Alkalilimnicola ehrlichii MLHE-1: one gene and its partner. Each later gene encodes a partner of the first gene's protein in a complex. Links are inferred from orthologs where the notes say so. Each region holds a gene or a part of one and is shown on either strand. Other genes may lie near its edges. The genes, in order: uvrD and uvrB.

What was found.
Region 2: the proteins of uvrD (region 1) and uvrB are in contact, whole or in part, in a crystal structure (PDB 7EGT), measured with the Thermus thermophilus proteins. The link is inferred for Alkalilimnicola ehrlichii MLHE-1 from one-to-one orthologs. Residues at the interface, in WP_096412145.1 of Thermus thermophilus: His654, Arg656, Phe657, Gln666, Asp668, Glu669, Lys680, Arg681, Leu682, Ser683, Lys685, Tyr686, Ala687; in WP_096411307.1 of Thermus thermophilus: Glu23, Leu25, Arg26, Asp27, Gly28, Glu29, Arg30, Phe31, Arg55, Glu326, Asp327, Phe328, Glu379, Ser382, Gln383, His398, Gly400, Arg401.

What each region holds. Positions count from the first base shown.
Region 1 is NC_008340.1:3,247,865-3,257,322, forward strand. What follows is about bases 4,466-7,430. They hold uvrD (DNA helicase II), read right to left. Parts: upstream 7,055-7,430; coding sequence 4,877-7,054; downstream 4,466-4,876. Other genes in these bases: MLG_RS14470 (DUF2782 domain-containing protein), read left to right, coding at 4,484-4,861; MLG_RS14480 (LysR substrate-binding domain-containing protein), read right to left, coding at 7,336-7,430. Also shown: MLG_RS14455 (disulfide bond formation protein B), read right to left, coding at 127-615; polA (DNA polymerase I), read right to left, coding at 685-3,423; MLG_RS14465 (LOG family protein), read left to right, coding at 3,676-4,401; more of MLG_RS14480, read right to left, coding at 7,431-8,277; glmS (glutamine--fructose-6-phosphate transaminase (isomerizing)), read right to left, coding at 8,280-9,458. UniProt on the Escherichia coli protein: A helicase with DNA-dependent ATPase activity. Unwinds DNA duplexes with 3'-5' polarity. Translocates on single-stranded DNA with 3'-5' polarity. Initiates unwinding more efficiently from a nicked substrate than double-stranded DNA.
Region 2 is NC_008340.1:1,261,242-1,270,659, forward strand. Bases 6,494-9,418 are described here. They hold uvrB (excinuclease ABC subunit UvrB), read left to right. Parts: upstream 6,494-6,904; coding sequence 6,905-8,932; downstream 8,933-9,418. Other genes in these bases: rluB (23S rRNA pseudouridine(2605) synthase RluB), read left to right, coding at 9,008-9,418. In the rest of the region: MLG_RS05545 (dipeptide ABC transporter ATP-binding protein), read right to left, coding at 1-1,689; MLG_RS05550 (ABC transporter permease), read right to left, coding at 1,689-2,486; MLG_RS05555 (ABC transporter permease), read right to left, coding at 2,488-3,444; MLG_RS05560 (ABC transporter substrate-binding protein), read right to left, coding at 3,465-5,036; MLG_RS05565 (pyridoxal phosphate-dependent aminotransferase), read right to left, coding at 5,312-6,490. UniProt on the Escherichia coli protein: The UvrABC repair system catalyzes the recognition and processing of DNA lesions. A damage recognition complex composed of 2 UvrA and 2 UvrB subunits scans DNA for abnormalities.

The DNA of each region.
Region 1 (9,458 bases):
GCAGAAGCCCGCTAGAAGAGGAGGGAAGCGGGCGGCGCCAGCGTCGGCGCTCATTGATTAAGACTAGCCCGGCCGCAAAAAGTTTCCCGGCCGGCGAAAAAAATTTGGCCCGAGTGGGGTTCGCCCTTATGCCCGCCGGGCGAGCACGGCATACAGCCCCAGGGCGCCAAGGGCCAGGTACCCCACCAGGGTCCAGCCGGGCAGGGGCACACCCAGCACCGCGTCCACCTGGGTGCAGTCGGTGGTGCCGGAGAGGATCTCCAACAGCACCTCCCACCAAGGCAGAAACTGGGCCAGCACCTCGGGCGACATACCACAGCTGACGGCATCGGGGTTGGCCTGAATGTAGAGATGGCGCAGGGCGATGATCACGCCGGTCAGGGCACTCAGGCCCAGGGCGCCGGCCAGCGGCCAGCGGCCCCAGCCCCGGGGGAAGTACACCAGGCCCACTAGCGCCACCAGCGACATCAGACCGAAGACCCCCCGCTGCACCCAGCAGAGCGGACAGGGGGGCATGTCCGCCAGGTATTCCAGCCCCAGCGCCCCCAGGTTCAGCAGCAGTGTGAGCACCAGGAGCAAAGCAAGCCCCCGGCGCCGGAGCAGCCAGTCACCCATACGCGCCCCCTGCGGCGACGCCGGTCTGCGACCCCGCCATCCCACCCCGGTTGCCCGGCCAGTGTTTCATCAATGGGCCCCCTCCCAGTCGTCGGCCACGCCCACATCGACCTCCAGCGGCACGGCCAGTTCCCCGGCCGCCTGCATGCGCTCGCGCAGCCCCTCCGCCACCGCCGGCACGTCCGCTGCCGGCACCTCCAGCACCAGTTCGTCGTGGACCTGCATGACCATACGCGCCTTGGAATGCGCCTCCGTCAGCCAGGCGTCCACCGCCACCATGGCGCGCTTGATGAGATCGGCCGCGGTGCCCTGCATCGGCGCATTGATGGCGGTGCGCTCGGCATACTCCCGGCGCTGGCGGTTGCGGGCATTGATCTCGGGCAGGTAGAGCCGGCGACCGAACAGCGTCTCCACGTAACCGCGTTCACGGGCCTCGGCACGGGTGCGGTCCATGTACTCTTTGACCCCGGGGTAGCGCTCAAAATAGCGGTCCACGTAGGCCTGGGCCTCGCCGCGCTCGATGCCCAGCTGCCGGGCCAGGCCGTAGGCGGACATGCCGTAGATCAGACCAAAGTTGATGGCCTTGGCCGCCCGCCGCTGCTCGCCGCCCACCCGTTCGGGTGCGAGACCGAAGACCTCGGCGGCGGTGGCGCTGTGGATGTCCGCACCCTCGGCGAACGCTTGGCGCAGCCCCTCATCCCCCGACAGGTGGGCCATGATCCGCAGCTCCACCTGGGAGTAGTCCGCCGCCAGCAGCTTGCAGCCGGGCTCGGCGACGAAGGCCTTGCGGATGCGCCGGCCCTCGGCGGTACGCACCGGGATGTTCTGCAGGTTGGGATCGGAGCTGGACAGCCGCCCGGTGGCGGCCACCGCCTGATGATAGCTGGTGTGCACCCGGCCGGTCTTCGGGTGGATCAGCCGCGGCAGCTTGTCGGTGTAGGTGGTCTTCAGCTTGGCCAGACTGCGGTAAGCCAGGATCAACCGCGGCAGCTCGTAACCGCGTGCCGCCAGCTCCTCGAGCACCGACTCGGCGGTGGAGGGCGCCCCCTTGGGGGTCTTCTGCAGCACCGGCAGGCCCATGCGTTCGAACAGGATCTCCTGAATCTGCTTGGGGCTGGAGAGGTTGAAGGGTCCTTCCGCCTCCTCGTGGGCGCGTTGTTCCAACGCGGCCATGCCCTCGGCCAGTTCCGTACTCTGCTGCTCCAGCAGTGCTCGGTCCACCTTCACCCCGTGACGCTCCATGCGCGAGAGCACCGGCAGCAACGGCATTTCGATAGCGTGGAACACCTGCACCAGCCGTCCCTCGGCCTCGAGCCTCGGATAGAGCGTCTGGTGCAGACGCAGGGTGATATCGGCATCCTCCCCGGCATAGCGTGTGGCGGTCTCCACCGCCACCTGGGCGAAGGGGATCTGCTTGGCGCCCTTACCGCAGACATCCTCGTATTTCACGGTGGCACGGCCCAGGTACTTGAGGGCCAGGGAGTCCATATCGTGACGGCTGGCGGTGGAGTCCAGCACGTAGGACTCGAGCATGGTGTCGTAGGCCACACCCTCCAGGTGGATGTCGTAGCGGGCCAGCACGCTCATGTCGTACTTGAGGTTCTGCCCGACCTTGGCGCGGTCCGGGTCCTCGAGCAGCGGCTTGAGCGCGGCCAGCACCCGGTCGCGGTCGAGTTGCGTCGGGGTATCGGGGCCTTCATGGGCCAGCGGGACGTAGGCGGCCTCACCCGCCCCCACCGCCAGCGCCACCCCGACGATCTCGGCATCCATGTAGTTGAGGCTGCTGGTCTCCAGGTCGAAGGCGAACAGCTCGGCTGACTCCAGCCGGCGCAACCAGTCGTCGAAGGCATCCGCGTCGTCCACGGTGTGGTAGCGGGCGTCGTCACCCTCGCCGGCGCCACCGGCCGCGCCCGGCCCGGCCGGGGCCACCTCGCCGCCGCTGTCGCCGTCACCATTCAGCAGCTCGCGGAGCAGCCGGCGGAACTCATACCGCTGGTAGTACTCGCGCAGTCGCTCCACGTCCGATTCGCCGGGTTTCAGGTCCTCCGGGCGCTGGTCCAGGTCCAGGTCGCAGCGGATGGTGGCCAGGTCCTCGCTCAACGCCAGCTCGTCCAGGTGCGCGCGCAGGCTCTCCCCCACCTTGCCCTTGACCTCATCGGCGCGGGCCTTGAGGGCGTCCAGCGAGCCGAACTGATTGAGCCACTTGGCAGCGGTCTTGGGGCCGACGCGGGGGACACCGGGGATGTTGTCGGAGCTGTCCCCGACCAGGGCCAGGTAGTCGATGATCCGCTCCGGCGGCACGCCGAACTTCTCCTTCACCCCGGCCTCGTCCAGGCGGGTGTCGTTCATGGTATTGAGCAGGGTGACCTGCTCGTCCACCAGCTGGGCCATGTCCTTATCGCCGGTGGAGATGACCACCGGCTGACCGGCCTCAGCGGCCTGCCGGGCGAGGGTGCCGATGACGTCGTCGGCCTCCACGCCGGGCACCTCCAGCAGCGGCAGGCCCATGGCGCGGATAATGTCCTTCAGCGGCTGGATCTGGGCGCGCAACTCGTCCGGCATTGGCGGGCGGTGGGCCTTGTACTGATCGAACAGCTCGTCACGGAAGGTGCGCCCGGGGGCGTCGAAGACCACCGCGATCCGCTCCGGCCGGTAGTCGTCGAGCAGCTTGCGGACCATGTTGAGCACGCCGTACATGGCGCCGGTGGGTTCACCGTCTTTGTTGGTGAGCGGCGGCATGGCGTGGAAGGCCCGATAGAGGTAGCTGGAGCCGTCCACCAGAATCAGGGGCTTGCGGGCGTCAGACATTAAGGTCTCCTGGCGAGTCAATCGGCACATTTCCGGGTCAGCGGGGTGTGGACGCGGGGGTGGGTGTTCCCGGGGGCCTTCGAGCGCGCACCCCTTCGGGGTGCCCGGGAACACCCACCCCCGCGTCCACACCCCGCTGACCCTGCCGTTGCCGGCAATGCTACCACCTCCCGGCCCGAATGGTGGCGGCATCCCACAGCGGGTCGCCACTGCGGTTATGATAGGGGGACACGCACCCGGCGCGGAGCAGCCATGGACCAACACGAGCTCTTCGGTAACGGCAGCCTCAACCCGCTCAACGACTCCCTCATGAGCCGCGAGTCCTGGAAGATCTTCCAGATCATGGCGGAATTCGTCGAGGGCTTTGAGCGGCTGTCCCAGATCAAACCCTCGGTGAGCGTCTTCGGCTCCGCCCGTACGGCGCCGGATCACCCCTATTACAAGCTGGCCGAGGACCTCTCCCGGGCACTCTCCGACGCCGGCTTCTCGGTGGTCAGCGGTGGCGGGCCGGGCATCATGGAGGCCGCCAACAAGGGCGCCCATGGGGGCAAGTCGCCCAGCATCGGGCTGAACATCCAGCTCCCCCACGAGCAGTCGGGCAACCCCTACCAGGACATCAGCCTCAACTTCCGGCACTTCTTCAGCCGCAAGGTGATGTTCGTCAAGTACGCCTCCGCCTACGTGGTCCTGCCCGGCGGATTCGGCACCCTGGACGAACTGGCCGAGATCCTCACCCTGGTGCAGACGGGGAAGACACGCCGCATCCCTATCATTCTGGTGTACAAACCCTACTGGCAGGGCCTGGTGGACTGGTTCCGCGACACCCTGGTGGCCGAGGGCGCCATCAACGCCGAGGACATGGACCTCTTCCAGGTGCTCGACGAGCCCACTGAGGTGGTGGACGCCATCTTCGCCCACTATGAGGACCGCGGTTTCGAACCCTCCCGCCGGGAGCGCGAGATGCTGCTGGACCTCTGACCATCCCGCCGGCATACGGCCGGGACACCCTGCCGGCACGAGGCCCGCAGCCCCATTCAGGACACACCGCGAGGAGCAGGACATGAACGCAGCCGCTATCCGCCCACGTCAGCGCCCGCCCACCCACCTCTTGCTTGCGCTGGGCCTGGGCACCGCCCTCGCCCTGGCAGGCCCCGTCAGTGGGGAGGAGGAGGGCCCGATTGTCACACCGCCGCCGGCGCCGGAGGAGCTCACCGAGGGCGAGCCGATCGAGCCCACGGTCCGCATCATCCGCCGGGAGTGGGCCACCATTGAGGAGTTCTCGATCCAGGGTCAGATCTACGCCGTGCGGATCACGCCGGTGGTGGGCCCCCCCTACTACCTGATCGACACCGACGGCGACGGGGTGCTCAACCACCGGGCGGAGTACGACCCGCTGCGCGAGCCCAAGATCCACCGCTGGGAACTGCTGCGCTGGTAGGCTGGCCGGCGGTGCTCAGCCCACCAGCCTGAGGTTGGCGTAGGCAGCCACCAGCCACTTGGCCCCCGCCCGCGCGAACTGCACCTGGATCCGCGCCGAGGGCCCCTGCCCCTCGAGCCGCAACACCACCCCCTCGCCGAAACGGTCGTGGCGGACCCGGCTGCCGAGGGTGATCCCATCCACCGGCTCCGACTGCATGGCCGCGGCGGTGGCGCCGGGACGGGTCACCTTCATCCGCGCCCGCACCTCCTCGATATAATCGGCCGGGATCTCCTGGATAAAGCGGGACGGCATGCCGTAGTTGTCCATCCCGTGCAGCCGCCGCTTTTCGGCGTAGGCCAGGTACAGGCGCTCGCGGGCACGGGTGATCCCCACGTAGGCGAGCCGTCGCTCCTCCTCCATGCGCCCGGGCTCCTCGGTGGACATCCGGTGCGGGAACAGCCCCTCTTCCAGCCCGACCAGAAAGACCACCGGGAACTCCAGGCCCTTGGCCGAGTGCAGGGTCATCAACTGCACGCAGGGCTGCCCCTCCTCCCCCTGGGCCTCGCCCGCCTCCAGCGCCGCGTGGGTGAGAAAGGCGGTGAGGGGGGTCAGCCCCTCGTCGCGCTCGTATTGTTGCTCGAAGTTGCGCGCCGCGGTCACCAGTTCGTCCAGGTTCTCCCGCCGGGCCTCGCCGCGGTCACTGCCGTCCGCCTCGGCGTCCCTGCGCAGCCCGCTGGCAACAATCACCCGATCCATCTGCTCGTGCAACGGCAGAGTCGCCGTCTCCTCCTCCAGCCGGTCCAGCAGCTGCAGGAAGCCCTGCACCGCATTGCCGGCGCGGGCACTGATGCCACCGGCCCGGATGATCCGGACGGCCGATTCCCACAGGCTCGCGTCGGCCGCCCGGGCCCCCTCGCGGATCTGATCCAGCGTGCGGTTGCCAATGCCCCGCCGGGGGGTATTGATCACCCGCTCGAAGGCGGCGTCATCGTGGCGGTTCATCAGCAGGCGCAGATAGGCCAGGGCATCGCGAATCTCGGCCCGGTCGAAGAAGCGCTGGCCGCCGTACACCCGGTAGGGCAGGCCGCGGGCCAGGAGGCTCTCCTCGAAGGCGCGGGACTGGGCGTTGGAGCGGTAGAGGATGGCGAAATCGTCACGGGCATAGCCCTCATCGAGCAGGGCGGCGATGCGGTCGACCACGTAACGGGCCTCGTCGGTCTCGTTGAAGGCGGCGTAAAGCTGGATCGGGTCACCCCGGCTGCCCTCGGTCCATAGGTTCTTGCCCATGCGCCCGCCGTTATGGCTGATCAGCGCGTTGGCGGCGTTGAGGATGGTCTCCGTGGAGCGGTAGTTCTGCTCCAGCCGGGTGATGCTCACCTCGCCGAACTCGCGGGCGTAGCGGTGGATGTTTTCCACCCGGGCCCCGCGCCAACCGTAGATGGACTGATCGTCATCGCCGACCACGAAGACATCGCTGTCCTCCCCGGCCAACTGCTGCAGCCAACGGTACTGCAACTGGTTGGTGTCCTGGAACTCGTCCACCAGCAGATGGCGGAAGCGGGCGCGGTAGTGGGCCAGCAGGTCGGGCCGGTCGCGGAGCAGCTCGAAGCTGCGCAACAGCAGCTCCGCGAAGTCCACCAGGCCGGAGCGACGGCAGGTCTGCTCGTAGGTCTGGTAGACCTGCCAGACGGCAAAGCGGAACGGTTCCCCGGCGTCCGCCTGGATGTCGGCGGGCCGCAGCCCCTCCTCCTTCCAGCCATTGAGCACGCCGCGCACCTGCCGGGGCGGATAGCGCTTCTCGTCGAGCTCCATGCCGCGCATCACCCGCTTGATCAGCCGGAGCTGGTCGTCGCTGTCGAGGATCTGGAAGGTCTCCGGTAGCCCGGCATCCGCTGCGTGCATGCGCAGCAGCCGGTGCGACAGGCCGTGGAAGGTGCCCACCCACATGCCGGCGGTGCGGATGCCGAGCAGCTCACCGATGCGGTGGCGCATCTCGGCGGCGGCCTTGTTGGTGAAGGTCACCGCCATGATGCCGAAGGGGGAGGCGCCCTCCACCCGCACCAGCCACGCCGCCCGGCGGGTGAGCACCCGGGTCTTGCCGCTGCCCGCACCGGCCAGCACCAGGGAACGGCCGAGCGCGGCGCAGACCGCCTCGCGCTGGGCGTCGTTGAGATCGGCTATCAGGTCGGAGACGTCGGCTTCGGCTTCCATGGTTTCGGTCCGGTACAGAGGGTATAGAGTCGGCGGATGGGGGCGTTGCGGTGGGTCGGTGCCGGGGGGCGTGGTCCCGTCGGGCCTCCGATGGCGCACCCCTTCGGGGTGCCCTGCGCTACTCGGGAAAAATCGGCGCGCGTGAACTCGCTTCGCTCGAACAAGCACGCGCTTCATCCGATTTTTCCCTGCGTTGCTCGGTGCGCCAAAGTCGGCCCGACGGGACCACGCCCCCCGGCACCGACCCACCGCAACGCCGCTCACGGGCGATCAGGGGCCTGCTAACCGGCGGCCGCAGGCTCGATGGGGCGGGCCTGCTCCTGCACCACCCGGAGGTCACGGATGGCCGCCGCCACTGCCTCCAGGGTGCTGGCGCGGGCGGCCCCCTTGCGCCAGTAAAGCCCGATGGTACGGGTAGGGACCGGCGGGGAAAAGGGCAGCAGCTTGACCGCCGACTGGTTGGGGATCTCGCAACCGGCCTGTCCGGCCAGACGCGGGAGCAGGGTCATTCCCACGCCGGCCGCCACCATCTGGCGCAGGGTCTCCAGGCTGGTGGCCCGGAAACAGCTGGTGCCGCCGGCATCGCCGGCCAACTGGCAGACCTCCAACGCCTGATCGCGCAGGCAGTGCCCCTCCTCCAGCAGCAGCAGCTCATCCTCCGGCAGGGCCTCCGGACGCGGTGCACGCTTCGCCTCGGCCAGGGCATGATCGGCAGGCAGGGCCAGCACGAAGGGCTCTTCGAAGACCGCCACCGAGGCCAGGTCATCGCCCGCCACCGGCATGGCCATCAGCGCCCCGTCCAGCTCCCCCTTGCGCAGCCGCTCCACCAGCAGGGCGGTGCGCTCCTCGTAGAGCAGCATGCGCAAGCGCGGCCAGGCCTCAGTGGCGGTGGCCACCAAGTGGGGCAACAGATAGGGGGCGAGGGTGGGGATGGCCCCGAGGCGCAGCTCCCCGGTCATGGGCTCGGCGGCCGCCCGACAGAGTTCGACGATGTCGTCCACTTGGTTGAGGACCGCCCGGGCCCGTGCCACCACCTCCTCGCCGGTGGGGGTGAGCAGGACCTGGCGGGTACCGCGCTCCACCAATTGCACCCCCAGGTACTCCTCCAGCTTCTTGACCTGGGCGCTGAGGGTGGGCTGGCTGACAAAACAGGCCTTGGCGGCGCGGCCAAAGTGGCGCTGGTCGCCCACGGCGACCAGATAACGCAAGTCCCTGAGGTTCAATGCTATTCCACCGTAACCGATTTGGCGAGGTTACGGGGTTGATCGACATCAGTGCCCCGCAACACCGCCACATGATACGCCAGGAGCTGAAGGGGGACGGTAAAGACCACCGGCGCGATCAGCGGATGGCAGTGGGGCACCGCCAGGACGCGGGTGTCGTCGTCCTCCGCGTAGCGCACGTCGCTGTCGGCAAACACCATCAAGGTCCCGCCGCGGGCGCGTACCTCCTGCAGATTGGACTTCAGTTTCTCCACCAGGTCGTCGCGGGGGGCGATGGCCACCACCGGCATCTCGGCGTCCACCAGGGCCAGCGGGCCATGCTTCAGCTCCCCCGCCGGGTAGGCCTCGGCGTGGATGTAGGAGATCTCCTTGAGCTTGAGCGCACCCTCGAGCGCCACCGGGTAGTGTAGCCCCCGCCCCAGAAACAGCGCGTGCTGGCGCTCTACCAACAGCTCGGCCAGGCGGGCAACGGGGCCGTCCAGCTCCAGGGCCTGCTCCAGGGCACTGGGGAGGCTGCGCAGGGCGTTGACCATATCGGCAGCATCGTCGGCGTTCAGTTGTTGATGGCGACCGAGGGCGATCACCAGCAGGAGCAGGGCCACCAACTGGGTGGTAAAGGCCTTGGTGGACGCCACCCCGATCTCCGGGCCGGCGCGGGTCATCAGCACCAGGTCGGACTCCCGGACCAGCGAGCTCTCCGGCACGTTACAGATGGCCATGGTCGCCAGGTAGCCAAGGGTGCGCGCCTCGCGCAGGGCGGCCAGGGTATCGGCGGTCTCCCCCGACTGGGAGATGGCGACGAAGAGTGTCCCCGGCGCCACCACATGGCGGCGGTAGCGGTACTCACTGGCCACCTCCACGTCACAGGGCAGTCCGGCGTGCTCCTCGAACCAGTAACGGGCCACCAGCCCCGCATGGTAGCTGGTGCCGCAGGCGATAATCTGAACCCGCTGCACCTGCGGGAAGAGCGTCGCGGCCCGCGGGCCAAAGCTGGCCTCCAACACCTCATGGTCGGCCAACCGCCCTTCCAGGGTTTCCGCCACCACCGCCGGCTGCTGGTGGATCTCTTTCAACATGAAGTGGCGGTAACCCCCGCGCTCGGCGGCATCGGCGCTGAGTTCCGATTGCCGCACCGGGCGGTCCACCACACGGCGGTGCTCATCGTAGATGACGAGGCTGTC
Region 2 (9,418 bases), 2.0 Mb from region 1 along the record:
GTACATCACCGCCACCCGGTCGGCCAGATAGCGCACCACCGCCAGGTCGTGGGAGATGAACAGGTAGGCCGCGCCGGTCTCCGCCTGCAGGCGCAAGAGCAGTTCTAGGATGGCGGCCTGAACCGAAACGTCCAGGGCCGAGGTGGGCTCGTCCAGCACCACCAGCTCCGGGGCACCGGCAAAGGCCCGGGCGATGGCGGCCCGTTGCCGCTGGCCGCCGGAGAGCTGCCCCGGGCGCCTTGCGCCCAACTCGCCGCTCAGTGCCACGCTGCCGAGCAGGGCAAGGGCCCGCTCGCGGGCCTGTTTTCGGCGCAGTCCACCCAGGGTGCGCGCCGCGCGCTGGAGCATGCTGGCGAGCCGGTGGCTGGGGTTGAGGGTGTCGTCCGGTGACTGGAACACCATCTGCAGACGGCGTAGGGTTCGTCCGCTGCGGCGGCGGAGGCGGCCGGCCAGGGGCTTGCCCTGAAGCTCCAAGGTACCTGCCGTGGCGGGCTTGAGCCCGGTGACGGCCCGGGCCAGGGTGGTCTTGCCGCTGCCGGACTCACCGACTAGCGCCAGGGTCTGCCCGCCGCCCAGGGTTAGTGAGACCTCCCGCAGCACCCGGACCCGGCCGTAATCGACGTTGAGGCCCTCGATCTTTAGGGCCGGGGGCCGGCCGTCGTCGGGCGTGGCGTCGGGCCGGGGCGCGGCGCGACTCGGGCGGACCGCCTGACCGGCGAGGTCCGGGAGCAGGCACCGGCTCTGCTGACTGGGCGCCACCGTGGCCAGCGGCACCGGGGCCGCTGTGCACTGGGGGGTGGCGATGGGACAGCGGGGCGCGAATACGCAGCCACCGGGCAGCGCGGACAGCTCCGGCGGGGTGCCGGGAATGGTGGCCAGCCCGCCGCGCCGCTTATCGCTGTCCAGGTTGGGGATGCACCGGCGCAGGGCCGCGGTATAGGGGTGCATGGGCTGCTCCAGCAGCGCTTGCGCCGGTCCCCGTTCCACCACCTCGCCGGCATACATGACCGCCAACTCGTCGCAGACCTGCCGCAGTACCGCCAGGTCGTGGCTGATGAAGAGCATGGCGGCACTGACCGTCCGGCGCAGCTCCGCGAACAGGGCGAGGATCTCCGCCTGCACGGTGGCGTCCAGGGCGGTGGTGGGTTCGTCCAGGATCAGAACCGCCGGGTCGGGCGCCAGGGCCATGGCGATCACCACCCGCTGCTGCATGCCACCGGAGAGTTCGTGCGGGTAGCGGTGTAGCAAGGCCTGCGGGGCCGGGATCTGCACCTTGCGCAGCATCTCGACCGTGGCATTACGGGCCGCGGCCCGGCCCATGCCGAAGTGCAGCCGGCAGACCTCGGCGATCTGTTCGCCCACCGGAATGGCGGGATTCAGGGCCGCCGCCGGCTGCTGGTAGACCGCGGCCACTTGGCGGCCACGCAGCCGCCGCAGCGCTTCAGGGGAGAGCCGCGCCAGGCTCTGGCCGGCGATACGGACCTCGCCCTGCTCGATGCGGGCGTTGCCCGGCAGGTAGCCGAGCGCGGCCATGGCCAGGGTGGACTTGCCGCAGCCGGACTCGCCGGCAATCCCCAGCGTCCGCCCGGGGGCGAGGCTCAACGAGACGTTGCGCACGGCGGGCAGGCGCTGGCCCCGGCGGCGGTAACTCAGGGTAAGGGCGTCGATCTCCAGCGCCGGTGTGCGCATCAGCCCTCCCGCTCCTGGAGTCCGTCGGCCATGAGCGAGAAGCCGACCACCACGAAGCCGATGGCGGCGGCGGGGAACAGCACCGTCCACGGGGCCTCGGTAAGTAGGGCGCGGTTCTCGCTGATCATCACCCCCCAGTCCGGGGCCGGGGGCTGCACCCCCATCCCCAGAAAGCCGAGGGTGGCGGAGGTGAACACCGCATAACCCACCCGGATAACCGCTTCCACCATCAGTGGGCCGCGGATGTTGGGCAACACCTCGCCGATCAGGATGTAGAGCCCCGACTCGCCCCGCAGCCGCGCCGCCTGCACGTACTCCCGCTCCACCTCCACCAGGGCGGCGGCCCGCGCCGTGCGGGCGATCAACGGCGCGAACACCAGGCCGATCACCACGATGACATTGACGGTGGAGGGCCCCAGGGCGGCCAGTGCCAGCAGCGCCAGTACGATGAGGGGAAAGGCCATGATGGCGTCCATCAACCGCATCAGGCCCTCGTCCCGCCAGCCGCCCAGGTAGGCCGCCAGCAACCCGATGGCGGTGCCCAGCGCCAGGCCCAGGACGGTGGCCGCCGGGGCGATGGCCAACACGTGCAGTCCGCCGTGCAGCACGCGGCTGAACATGTCGCGGCCGTAGTTATCGGTGCCGAACCAGTACTGGGCCGAGGGCGGCTGCTCCATGGCGTCAAAGGCGATGTCCAGCGGGTCGGCCGGGGCCAGCCAGGGGGCGAACAGGGCGCTGAACACCCAGGCGCTGACCATGGCCAGGCCCACCCAGAAGGTCGCCGGCAGACGGCCCATTTCAGCGCCCCCCCATGCCGCGGCGGACCTTGGGGTTGAGCGCGGCATAGACCAGATCGGCGAGCATGTTGGCCAGCGCGTAGACCAGGGTGATGAGCAGGGCGCAGCCGGCCAGCAGGGGGATGTCCTTGTCCAGGGCCGCGCCGTGGATCAGGCCGCCGATGCCGGGATAGCGGAACAGCGACTCCACCACCACCAGGCCACCCACCAGCCAGCCCACCTGGGCGCCGATGACCGTGACCGTGGGCAGCAGGGCGTTGCGCAACACGTGCCGGCGGATGACCACCCCGGGCGGGAGGCCCTTGAGGACGGCGGTGCGCGTGTAGTCCGCCCGCAACTCGGTGATCATGCCGTCCCGCGCCATGCGGAACAGATAGGCGAAGAGCAACAGCGCCAGCGACAGGGCCGGCATGAGCAGGTGGCGCAGGGTCTCCGGCAGTCCGCTGCCCTCCGGCGGCAGGGCCTGGACCGGCAGCCAGCCCAGCATCACCCCGAAGACCATGATCAGCAGCACCCCGGTGACGAACTCGGGCATGGCGCTGAGCACCAGGGCGGTGATCGAACCGGTGCGGTCCAGCCAGCCGCCGGCACGGCGGCCGGCGACCACCGCCGCCGCCAGGGCCGTGGGGATGAGCAGCGCCAGGGCGAGGCCGGCGAGCAGCAGCGAGCGGCCCAGCCGCTCCAGCGCCAGCGGCAGCACCGGGGCCTCCAGGGTGTAGGAGTGCCCCCAGTCGCCGCGCAGCACGCCGCCGACCCAGTCCAGGTAGCGCTGCACCACCGGTTGGTCCAGGCCCAGCTCGCGGTTCACCTGGGCCACCGCCGCCTCGTCGGCAAAGGGGCCGAGCATGATCCGGCCCACGTCGCCCGGCAGCACAGTGGTCAGGGCGAACACCAGCAGCGAGGCCACCACCAGGGTGAGCCCGAGCATCAACAGGCGCCGAAGCGTATAACGCAGCACGCTGGAAGGTGCCTCGCCGCCTAGGCCAGCCAGGCCCGGGTCAGGTCCAGGTAGTTGGCATTGTCCGCGCGGAGACCCTGCACCCGCCGACGCACCGGGCGCAGGGCCTGGGTGAAGTAAGTGATGGCCGCCGGCACCTCCTCGTGCAGCTTCCCGGCCAGGGTGGCCGTGAGCTGCCGGCGGCGCGCCGGATCGGTGGCCGCCTCCAGCTCGCTAAGGGCGGCGTCGAACTCATCATCGCGCCAATGGGGGGCGTTCCAGTCGGCGCCCCCCCGGAAGGCCGCCGCCAGGATCTGCTCCGGAACCGCCCGGCCCACCCAGTCGGTGAGGCCGAAGTTCACCTTGGTCCAGTGTTCGTAGTAGGTGTTCAGTGGTTCCACCCGCAGGTTCACGCGGATCCCGATCGGGTTCAGCATGCGTTCGACCAGGACGCCGTACTGCGGCAGTTCGGCCAGGCGACCGATGTGGAGGTCGATCTGGAAGCCATTGGGCACGCCGGCCTCGGCCAGCAGCGCCTGCGCCCGTTCCAGGTCGGGCTCGCGCCGGGCCAGGTCGATATCGGCCGCGTCCGGGTAGAGGGGCGCCACCGGGTGGTCGTTGCCCGGTTCGCCGTAGCCGCCAATGAGGTTGTTCACCATGGACTCCCGGCCCAGGGCCAGGGCCACGGCGCGGCGGAGGCGGACGTCCTCGAAAGGGGGCTGGTCGCAGCGCATGGCCAGTTGGCGGTGCTGGGTGCTGCGGGCGCTGAGCAGGTTGATCTCCTCGTTGTCCAGCAGCGGGCGGGCGTTCATATAGCTGGCGAACAGCATCATGTCGGCGGCGTTGCCGCGCAGGGCCAGCACCTGGGGCTGATCACCGTCGTACATCGCCATGCGCACCCGGTCCAGGTAGGGCCGTGGCGCGTCCCAATAGTCGGGGTTGCGCTCCAGCACGGCCTCTTCGCGGGCCTGGTAGTGGGTCAGTAGGAAGGGCCCGGTGCCGACGGGGTTACTGGCGAGATCGCCGTCGTGGTCGCGGGGAAGGATCACGGCGTTGTAGATCTGGGTGTAGTAGGGGAACGCGCCGATGGGCCGCGATAACTCGAAGCGGACGGTGTGCCGGTCGTCGGCGCTGATGCCCTCGGGCGGCAGAAAGTCCAACTGTGAGCGGGCCACACTGGCGACGTCCGGATCCACCAGGCGCCGGAAGCTGGCCACCACGTCGTCGGCCTCCAGCGGCCGGCCGTCGTTGAACTTCACCCCCTCGCGCAGGCGGAACACCCAGGTCCGCCCCTCGTCGGGCGTCTCCCAGTCCGTGGCCAGGGCCGGCTGCAGGTTCAGGTGCTCGTCCACGCGCACCAGGTATTCGGCCACCTGCTGCACCACGGCGATGGCACCGCCGGCGCTCATGCGCAGCGGATTGATGGTGGCGGCCTGGGGCAGGGCCACTCGCAGGGTCCCCCCGTGGCGGGGTTCGCCGGCCAGGGCGCCGGGTGCGGTCAGCCAGGGGAGCCCGCCGAGCCCGGCAGCGGCCCCGCCGATGCCCAGCGTCTGGAGCAATCGCCGGCGGCGCAGGTCGATGGTGGATAACGCAGTGGCCGGTTTGCGTCGCATAACTCTCTCCCCCTTGCCGGAAAACATCGGCCGGTTGGCGTCAGGACCACACGGCTACCCAGAAAGATGAACCGCCCCGGGCCGATAAGCAATGCAGAGCAGCCGGATCAGGCCTTGATGGGGTCCAATAGACGGGGGCACGGCCGCCGGGGTTGGGCCCGGGTTGGGAAGCAAAAAGGCCCCGGTGACGCGCACCGGGGCCTTTCGCTGAACCGCACCGGCCGAAAGCCGGCACTGCGCCCTGGCCATGGGCGCTTGTCGGAAGCCCGACCGCCTCAGCCCAGCGCCTTGGCGATCCGCTCCATGGCCTTCTCCAGGTTCTCCATGCTGGTGGCGAAGGAGATCCGGGCATAGCCCTCGAGACCGAAAGCGGAGCCGGGCACCAGGGCCACACCCTGCTCCAGCAGGAACCCGGCCAGTTCCACGTCATTGCCGACGCCGTCCAGCTTGTCGATGGCACCCTGCATATTGGGGAAGCAGTAGAAGGTGCCCTCGCAGGGGCGGCACTCGACGCCGTCGATCTTGTTCAGGGCGTCCACCACGAAGTCGTGGCGCTTCTTAAATTGCTCCAGCATGGGCGGGATGCAGCCCTGATCACCGTCCAGCGCCGCCACCGACGCGGCCTGGGAGACCGAGGCCGGGTTGGAGGTCGATTGGGACTGGATCTTCTTCATGGCGCCGATCAGCGCCTCGGGGCCCGCGGCATAACCGACCCGCCAGCCGGTCATGGCGTAGGCCTTGGACACCCCGTTGACCACCACGGTGCGGTCCTTCAGCTCCGGGCAGGCGTTGACGATGTTGACGAACTCACCCTCGAACAGGATGTGCTCGTAGATATCGTCGGTGACCACCACGATCTGCGGATGCTTCTTCAACACCTCGCCCAGCGCGGCCAGCTCGGCCTTGCTGTAGGCGGAACCGGTGGGATTGGACGGACTGTTGATCACGAACAGCCGGGTGCGGTCAGTGATCGCGCCCTCCAGCTGCTCGGGGGTGATCTTGAACCCCTGCTCCTGACCGGCCTCGATGATCACCGGCTCGGCGTCGGCCAGCTTGGCCATGTCCGGGTAGGACACCCAGTAGGGCGCCGGGATGATCACCTCGTCGCCCTCGTTGAGCAGGGCGCACATCAGGTTGTACAGCGAGTGCTTGGCGCCGGAGGAGACCAGCACCTGCTTGCCATCGTAGTCCAGGCCGTTCTCGCGCTTGAACTTATTGATCACGGCCTTCTTCAGCGCCGGAGTGCCGTCGACGGGGGTGTAGCGGGTCTCACCCTCGTTGATCGCCGTTATGGCTGCGTCTCTGATATGCTCAGGCGTGTCGAAATCAGGCTCGCCGGCCCCCAGGCCGATGATGTCCTTGCCCGCGGCGCGCAGTTCCGCCGCCTTGGCGGTCACCGCCAGAGTGGGAGAGGGCTTCACACGTTGAACCCGATTCGCCAGTTTGATATCCAAAGTTGCCTCCGTTTCTCGCTGAGTCTTAGCCGCGTAATTCTAACCGCTCGCGCCCGATCGTGCACATCGATGGCGGGGTAACCGTCAATGCGGGAGGTTTGTCGCCTGAACAACGAGGCTCATCGGGGGTCAGAGCCCGAACAGGAGAACACGGTAGAATCTGTCGTAGCGACTTGGGGTGTCGGGCGGGGGTGGTGTCCTTCAGGGCGACTTTGCGCACCGAGCAACGCAGCAAAAAGTCGGAGAAAAGGCGCGCCTGTCCGAGCGAAGCGAGTTCGCGCCGCCGACTTTTTGTGAGTAGCGCAGGGAACCCCGAAGGGGTGCGCAAGTGGAGCCCTGAAGGACATCACCCCCGCCCGACACCCCAAGTCGCCCTGAACGAAGCCCCAGGCCACACAGGCAGTGCTGACGATTATGACCGCCAGGTTCCAGCTCCAAAGCCGCTTCCAACCCGCCGGCGACCAGCCCACGGCCATCGCCTCGCTGGTCGAGGGCCTCAACGCCGGCGAACGCCACCAGACCCTGCTCGGCGTCACCGGCTCCGGCAAAACCTTCACCATGGCCAACGTCATCCAGGCCGTGCAGCGGCCTGCCATGGTCCTGGCCCCCAACAAGACCCTCGCCGCCCAACTCTACGGCGAGATGCGCGAGTTCTTCCCCAAGAACCGCGTCGAGTACTTCGTCTCCTACTACGACTACTACCAACCCGAGGCCTACGTCCCGGCCTCCGACACCTTCATCGAGAAGGACGCCTCGGTGAACGAACACATCGAACAGATGCGCCTGTCCGCCACCAAGGCCATCCTGGAACGGCAGGACACCATCATCGTCGCCTCCGTCTCCTCCATCTACGGCCTGGGCGACCCCCAGTCCTACATGGCCATGCTGCTGCACCTGGTGCGCGGCGAGACCATCGACCAGCGCCAGATCCTGCGCCGCCTGGCCGAAATGCAATACACCCGCAACGACATGGACTTCACCCGCGGCACCTACCGCGCCCGGGGCGAGGTCATCGACATCTTCCCGGCCGACGCCGAGGACGAGGCCGTGCGGGTGGAACTGTTCGACGACGAGATCGAAGAGCTGTCGCACTTCGACCCCCTCACCGGCGAAGTGCTGCGCCGCGTGCCGCGCCTGACCATCTACCCCAAGACCCACTACGTCACCCCCCGCGGCCAGGTGCTGCGCGCCATCGACGCCATTAAGGAGGAACTGCGCGACCGGCTGGCGGAGCTGCGCGCCGCCGACAAACTGGTGGAGGCCCAGCGCTTGGAGCAGCGCACCTTGTTCGATCTGGAGATGATGCACGAGCTGGGCTACTGCAACGGCATCGAGAACTACTCCCGGCACCTCTCCGGCCGCGCCCCCGGTGAGCCGCCGCCCACCCTGTTCGACTACGTGCCTGAGGACGCCGTGGTCTTCATCGACGAATCCCACGTCACCATTCCGCAGTTGGGCGGCATGTACAAAGGCGACCGCAGCCGCAAGCAGACCCTGGTGGACTACGGCTTCCGCCTGCCCTCGGCCCTGGACAACCGGCCGCTGAAATTCGAGGAGTGGTTGCGCCTGGCACCCCAGTGCGTGCTGGTCTCCGCCACCCCCGGCCCCTGGGAGCATGAGCACAGCCAGCGGGTGGTGGAGCAGGTGGTGCGCCCCACCGGCCTGCTCGATCCGGAAGTGGAGGTGCGCCCGGCGCTCAGCCAGGTGGACGACGTCTACGGCGAGATCACCGAGCGCGCCCGACGCGACGAGAGGGTGCTGGTCACCACCCTGACCAAGCGCATGGCCGAGGACCTGACCGAATACCTGCACGAGAACGGCGTGCGGGTGCGCTACCTGCACTCCGATGTGGACACCGTGGAGCGCACCGAGATCATCCGCGATCTACGCCTGGGCGAGTTTGACGTGCTGGTGGGCATCAACCTGCTGCGCGAGGGCCTGGACATCCCCGAGGTGTCGCTGGTGGCCATTTTGGATGCGGACAAGGAGGGGTTCCTGCGTTCCGAGCGCTCGCTGATTCAGACCATCGGCCGGGCGGCGCGTAACCTTGGCGGCAAGGCCATCCTTTACGGTGATGAGATCACCAACTCCATGCGCCGGGCCATTGACGAGACCGAGCGGCGCCGCGCCAAGCAGCAGGCCCACAACGAGGCCCATGGCATCACCCCGAAGGGGGTGCGCAAGGACGTGGCCGATATCATGGAGCGGGGCGGCGCCCCGATACCGGGCGCGCCGCGGGGCCGTATCGACAAGGTGGCGGAAGAGGCCGCCAAGTACGGCCGTTACACCCCGGCCGAGGCGGTCAAGCGCATCAAGCAGCTGGAGAAACAGATGCGCGAGCACGCCCGCAACCTGGAGTTTGAAGAGGCCGCCCAGCTACGCGACGAGATCAAGCGCCTGGAGCGCTACGCCCTGGGCCGACCCGACGTGGCCAGCGCCTGAGCGCGGCCTACACCCCATCGGCCTCCGGGCCATTCACCCTTTGGGCGCCCGGCCATGCCGGGCGATAATACCGCCATGTCTGAACAAGCAAACACCGAAAAACTGCAGAAGGTGCTGGCCCGCGCCGGGGTCGGCTCCCGCCGGCAGATGGAGGCCTGGATCGCCGAGGGGCGGGTCAAGGTCAACGGCCACGTTGCCCAACTGGGCGACCGGGTCACCGCCGAGGACCGGCTGCAGGTGGACGGCCGGCCGGTGGCCCGGCGCAAGCTCCAGCCGGAGCGCCGGGTGCTGCTCTACTACAAGCCGGAGGGGCAGGTCTGCACCCGTGACGACCCCGAGGGGCGGCCCACGGTCTTTGAGAACCTGCCCGAGGCGGATGGCCGTTGGGTGGTGGTGGGCCGGCTGGACCTGAACAGCCAGGGCCTGCTGTTATTCACCACCGACGGGGAACTGGCCAATCGGCTCATGCACCCGTCCAGCGGCATC